One region of the Serratia sp. A07 genome, then DNA from elsewhere that is predicted to be linked to it. Evidence: predicted binding sites of a transcription regulator. Region 1 holds the regulator's gene; each other region holds the start of a gene.
The links. Region 1 encodes CRP, which controls carbon source genes, mostly activating them, when cyclic AMP is high. Its sites were predicted from a motif close to ATGTGANNNNNNTCACAT; they were not measured.

Region 1 (2,204 bases):
GCGGCGCCGGGCCGCGCTCCGTCTCGATTACGCCGGTTGGCGGATCTCGAAGCTGTGGGTCACCGTGGCGGCCTTGTTGAGCATCAGCGCCACCGAGCAGTATTTCTCCGCCGACAGGTTCACCGCACGCTCGACGATCTTGTCGGTCAGGTCCTGGCCGGTAACGATGAAGTGCAGGTTGATATGGGTGAACAACCGCGGGGCTTCTTCGCGGCGCTCGGAGGTCAGCTTCACCTCACAGTCGCGCACGTCGTTGCGCCCTTTTTGCAGGATGGACACCACGTCGATCGCGCTGCAGCCGCCCACCGACATCAGCACCATCTCCATTGGGCTGGGCGCTTTATCACCGGCGTTGCCATCCATCAGGACCTGGTGGCCGGAGGCCGATTCCCCCAAAAACGTTAACCCTTCCACCCATTTAACTCTTGCCTGCATTCTGGTCACTCCGGTTGATTTCTTAAAATCAGAGTACGCTTTCGCATAGAAACAGGCAACGTAACCTGATGCTAATCATGCTGAAGCGAGACAACACGAGACACCCGCCTTACTCTGTGCTACAAACAGAGCCGCAATAAATCTTTCCGGGACACTGAATTTCAGGGAAACGCCCAGAGAAAGGCTCCTTTACCGGTATGTTAACAGAATGTAGCTTGCAGCGCTTACGGCAAGTTAATATGCTAGAGCGACAGCGTATTTTTATGACACGCCTCAAAACTTGCCGGTAGCCCTCGCTCATGACTGCGGCTACAGGCGAGTTTTACAGGGAACTCTGACCCCTGTGACACAAGGCAGCGATAACAACAGAGGATAACAGCGAATGGTTCTCGGCAAACCGCAAACAGACCCTACTCTCGAATGGTTCCTGTCTCATTGCCATATCCACAAATATCCATCGAAGAGTACGCTGATTCACCAAGGTGAAAAGGCCGAAACGCTTTACTACATCGTGAAAGGCTCCGTCGCGGTGCTGATCAAGGATGAAGAAGGTAAAGAGATGATCCTGTCCTACCTCAACCAGGGGGATTTCATCGGCGAGCTCGGATTGTTCGAAGAAGGCCAGGAGCGCAGCGCCTGGGTTCGCGCGAAAACCGCCTGTGAAGTGGCCGAAATTTCCTACAAGAAATTCCGCCAGCTGATCCAGGTGAACCCGGACATCCTGATGCGTCTGTCCGCCCAAATGGCGAGCCGCCTGCAGGTCACCTCCGAAAAAGTGGGCAACCTCGCCTTCCTGGACGTTACCGGCCGCATCGCGCAAACCCTGCTGAATCTGGCGAAGCAACCTGACGCCATGACTCACCCGGACGGCATGCAGATCAAGATCACCCGTCAGGAGATCGGCCAGATCGTCGGCTGCTCGCGTGAAACCGTTGGCCGTATTCTGAAAATGCTGGAAGATCAAAACCTGATTTCCGCCCACGGCAAAACCATTGTCGTCTACGGCACCCGTTAATCCCTGAAAAAACGGCGCAGTCTGCGCCGTTTTTTTGTCTGCTCTCTGCCATGTGGCGCCGCCTGATCTACCACCCGGAAATCAACTACGCACTGCGACAAACGCTGGTGTTGTGCCTGCCGGTGCTGTTCGGCCTGCTGATAGGCCAGCTGCAGCTCGGCCTGATGTTCTCCCTCGTGCCCGCCTGCTGCAATATCGCCGGGCTGGATACGCCGCATAAGCGCTTCTTTAAACGACTGATCGTCGGCGGTTCGCTGTTCGCCTTCAGCAGCGTGCTGCTGCAACAGGCCCTGCTGTGGCACGTGCCGCTGCCGGCGCTGATGCTGGGCCTGGCGCTGCTGCTCGGCGTCACCGGCGAAATCAGCCCGCTGCACGCCCGGCTGTTGCCGGCGGCGCTGGTGGCCGCCATCTTCGCCCTCAGCACGGCCGGCACGGTGCCTATCTGGCAGGCGCCGCTGCTGTACGCGATCGGCACCGCCTGGTACGGCTTATTCACCTGGTTCTGGTTCAAGCTGTGGAAAGAGCAGCCGATGCGCGAGACGCTGAGCCAGCTCTACCTGGAACTGGCGGACTATTTCGAAGCCAAATACTCGCTGCTGACCCAGCACACCGATCCGCAGACCGCGCTGCCGCCGCTGCTGGTGCGCCAGCAAAAGGTGATGGACCTGATCAGCCTGTTGTACCAACAGCTTAATTTCCTGCCGCACGCCAACAATCTCGAGCAAAAGCGCCTGCAGCGCGCCTTTCAGGTGGC
Region 2 (2,204 bases), on a different contig from region 1:
CTGTCCAAGTCGGTCGGCGCCAGCCTGACGCCGGCGCTGGATCAGATTAACCAGATCCGCACCGCGCAGGACTATCTGAACAAACGCGATGCGCTGCAGCAATCGGTCGGGGCGTTGAACCTGCTGGGCCAGCAGATCCAGTCCGCCAAGTCACAGGCGGATACCGCCCGCGCGGCGCTGAAGCAGCCCGACGATCTGAAGGCGGTGTATAACCAGGCCTATGACAAGATTGTCACCGCACCGGCCAACGCCCTGATGCCGGCGATCCCGACCACCGCCAGCTTCGTGCAGGATCTGGTGCAGGTTGGCGATTTCCTGCAGAGTCAGGGCAATCAGGTCAGCTTCAACAACAACGGCGTGCAGTTCCGTACCGCGCAGCAGGTGGCGCAGTACAACACCATGATGTCGAATCTGGTGGCCAAACAGCAGAACCTGGTAAACGCGCAGAAAGCCATTCAAAGCGTGACGCAATAACGCCTCCACGCACGCAGCAGGCCGGCATTGCCGGCCTGTTTTATTTCCCCTCAGCGTTTCCAATAGCTTGCTGGTTTATTGCGCAGGCTTCTGTACTACACTTCAATTAATCCATTCATTCGGCAATGTAGTTTTCTTTCATTCATCACTTCGCTAGTTCCCGGCGGGATGAGTGCTTACAGGGAAGATCAAACAGAGCGTCGCGATCGGGCGCTGCAGCCAAAAATAAATTGTGATGTTTGTCACAATTTAAAAACAAACCACCAAGTTAAAAATGTGACAAATATCACGTTATTACGGGTTTCAAGGCGGTTTTTTTCTCACTGTGCTTTTTTTACACGCCATAAATGTGATCTTTGTCACTATAAAGGGTGGTTTGTTGGGGTGTTGTATGTGATTTGTATCACAAAAAATCCGTGAAGTTCGCGTGACAAAAACAGCGTGATAGAGTCCGTTTCGCATACAGCGGCAACACGGCTGGATCGTCACAACAATAATCACGCGCTCTATTGTCAGCGCGTAACAATAGGGGTGTGTTTTATGTTTTCACCAGACATCAAGGTCAAAGTACAAAACTTTGGCCGCTTCCTGAGCAACATGGTGATGCCCAACATCGGCGCCTTTATCGCCTGGGGGATTATCACCGCGCTATTCATTCCAACCGGCTGGCTGCCGAATGAAACCTTAGCCAAGCTGGTCGGCCCGATGATCACCTACCTGCTGCCGCTGCTGATCGGTTATACCGGCGGGCGGCTGGTGGGCGGCGATCGCGGCGGCGTCGTCGGCGCCATCACCACCATGGGCGTCATCGTTGGCGCCGACATGCCGATGTTCCTCGGCGCGATGATCGCCGGCCCGCTGGGCGGCTGGGCTATCAAGCACTTTGACCGCTGGGTGGACGGCAAGATCAAAAGCGGCTTTGAAATGCTGGTGAACAACTTCTCCGCCGGCATCATCGGCATGCTGCTGGCGATCCTGGCCTTCCTCGGCATCGGGCCGCTGGTGGAGGTGCTCTCCAAGCTGCTGGCGGCGGGCGTACACGTCATGGTGACGAACAACCTGCTGCCATTGGCGTCCATCTTCGTTGAACCGGCGAAAATCCTGTTCCTGAATAACGCCATCAACCACGGCATCTTCTCGCCGCTGGGTATCCAGCAGGCTACGGAAGCCGGTAAGTCGGTGTTCTTCCTGATTGAAGCCAACCCAGGCCCGGGCATGGGCGTACTGATGGCCTACATGTTCTTCGGCCGCGGCAGCGCCAAGCAATCCGCCGGCGGTGCGGCAATCATTCACTTCCTGGGCGGCATCCACGAAATCTACTTCCCTTACGTGCTGATGAACCCACGCCTGCTGCTGGCGGTGATCCTGGGCGGCATGACCGGCGTCTTCACCCTGACGATGCTGAACGGCGGCCTGGTTTCTCCGGCTTCTCCGGGTTCGATCCTGGCGGTGCTGGCGATGACGCCGAAAGGCGCCTACTTCGCCAACATTGCGGCGGTGTGCGCAGCCTTTGCCGTCTCCTTCGTGGTGTCCGCTTTCCTGCTGAAAACCTCCAAGGTGAAAGAGGATGACGATCTGGAAGCCGCAACCCGTCGCATGCAAGAGATGAAATCGCAGTCCAAAGGCGGCGCAGCGGCGTCGGCATCGGTCGACGGCGATCTGAGCACCGTGCGCAAAATCATCGTTGCCTGCGATGCGGGCATGGGCTCCAGCGCCATGGGCGCCGGGGT
Region 3 (2,204 bases), on a different contig from region 1:
TTGTCCGACATCCAGCCGCACAGCAGGGTGCCCGGGATACCGGCGTATTCATACAGGAAGTAGGCCCAGGACGACTTGTCCAGTGCGAAGTGTTTCACTTCTTTCAGGTAGGTCGGCGACCAGTCCAGAATGCCGTAACGCAGCAGATAGACGAACACGTTGGCGACCGCGATGTACCACAGCAGCTTGTTCGGCAGAATGTACTGCATGAAGATCTGCTTGGCGGTCAGCTCTTCTTCGTCTTTTTCGCTGTAGTCGTCCGGATAGTCGTTTTTGTACTCTTCAATCGGCGGCAGGCCGCAGGATTGCGGGGTGTCGCGCATCAGGGCGAAGGCGATCAGGGCCACCAGGATGGCGCCGAAGGCCGGCATGTACAGCGCCGCGTGCCAGTCGTTGAACCAGGCCATACCCAGCAGGAACAGCAGCGGCGGCAGGCCGCCACCCACGTTGTGGGCGCAGTTCCAGATGGAAACGATGCCGCCGCGTTCTTTCTGCGACCACCAGTGCACCATGGTGCGGCCGCACGGCGGCCAACCCATGCCCTGGAACCAGCCGCACAGGAACAGCAGGACGAACATGATGGCGATGCTGGAGGTGGCCCACGGCACGAAGCCCATGAACAACATCACCGCCGCCGCCAGGATCAGGCCGGCAGGCAGGAACACCCGCGGGTTGGAACGGTCGGAGACCGAACCCATGATGAATTTGGAGAAGCCGTAGGCGATGGATATGCCCGACAGCGCGAAGCCGAGGTCACCGCGGCTGAAGCCTTGTTCGATCAGGTAAGGCATGGCCAGGGTGAAGTTCTTACGCACCAGATAGTAAGCGGCGTAACCGAAGAAGATCCCCAGGAAAATTTGCCAGCGCAGCTTACGGTAGAGCGGGTCTACCTTATCGCTCGGCACACGGGCGGTGTGTGCGGCCGGCTTAAAAATACTCAACATGAGCGCCTCCGATGGCTTTATCTGTTATCACATCAATATGACCTTTTACGTTCATTTGATGATTGAGCGGATATCGAATGTGGTGTTTTTGTGTTCCATAACGAGCGCCATTGTCATCAAATACGCCTGGTGTCGCTGTGACGAATGGCGCAATTGTTACACTTTCATGAAACCACGGCGGATTTTGAGCGATTCGTTAACGTTATGAAATAGAAAAACGTCCAAAAATCGTGATTATGATCACATTGATGGTTTTTTGTGGACATTTTTATTTCGTTTCATGTTCGTTATTGTTCCTTATCAAACAAAGACCCTAATAACCGTGGCTCAATAGGCTCATAACTACCGATCCTGAGGGAGCGACATGAGCAGCTATTTTGACGGCGGCGAAACGGATGTGATCATCATCGGCGGCGGCGCCACCGGTGCAGGCATCGCCCGCGACTGTGCGCGGCGCGGCTTGCGCTGCATCTTGCTGGAACGCCACGACATCGCCACCGGCGCCACCGGCCGCAACCACGGTTTACTGCACAGCGGCGCGCGCTATGCGGTGACCGACGGCGAGTCGGCGCGCGAGTGCATCGAAGAGAACCGCATCCTGAAACGCATTGCCCACCACTGCATCGAGCGCACCGATGGGCTGTTCATCACCCTGCCGCAGGACTCGCTGGACTATCAGCAACAGTTTATCGCCGCCTGTCGCCGGGCCGACATCGACGCTGAAGCTATCGACCCGCAGCTGGCGCTGCGCCTGGAGCCGGTGGCCAACCCGGCGCTGATCGGCGCGGTGCGGGTGCCGGACGGCACCGTCGATCCCTTCCGGCTGACCGCCGCCAACATGCTGGACGCGCGTGAACACGGCGCGCAGATCCTGACCTACCACCAGGTGGTGGGGCTGCTGCGCAGCGGCGACCGGGTGACGGGCGTGCGCGTTTACGACCATCAGAATCAGCGGCGTTATGAGCTGCATGCGCCGGTGGTGGTCAACGCCGCCGGCATCTGGGGCCAGCAGATCGCCGAATACGCCGACTTGCGCATCCGCATGTTCCCGGCCAAAGGGGCGCTGCTGATCCTCGGCCACCGTATCAACAACATGGTGATCAACCGCTGTCGCAAACCGGCGGATGCCGACATCCTGGTGCCGGGCGACACCATCTCGCTGATCGGCACTACCTCGACCCATATCGATTACGACCAAATTGACAACATGCTGGTGACCCCGCAGGAGGTGGACATTCTGATCCGCGAGGGAGCGCTGCT

Region 2: a site for CRP is predicted at 866-883, ahead of AC4PR2_RS20505 (PTS mannitol transporter subunit IICBA). Genes of this name have one in related genera too.
Region 3: a site for CRP is predicted at 1,173-1,190, ahead of glpT (glycerol-3-phosphate transporter). Genes of this name have one in related genera too.

What each region holds. Positions count from the first base shown of each region.
Region 1 is NZ_JBZXDO010000007.1:23,635-25,838, forward strand. It holds gene AC4PR2_RS09715 (OsmC family protein) at 28-435, opposite strand; gene crp (cAMP-activated global transcriptional regulator CRP) at 818-1,450, shown strand; gene AC4PR2_RS09725 (YccS/YhfK family putative transporter) at 1,501-2,204, shown strand, end outside.
Region 2 is NZ_JBZXDO010000025.1:25,719-27,922, forward strand. It holds gene AC4PR2_RS20500 (DUF3053 domain-containing protein) at 1-474, shown strand, start outside; gene AC4PR2_RS20505 (PTS mannitol transporter subunit IICBA) at 1,015-2,204, shown strand, end outside.
Region 3 is NZ_JBZXDO010000012.1:76,835-79,038, forward strand. It holds gene glpT (glycerol-3-phosphate transporter) at 1-944, opposite strand, end outside; gene glpA (anaerobic glycerol-3-phosphate dehydrogenase subunit A) at 1,309-2,204, shown strand, end outside.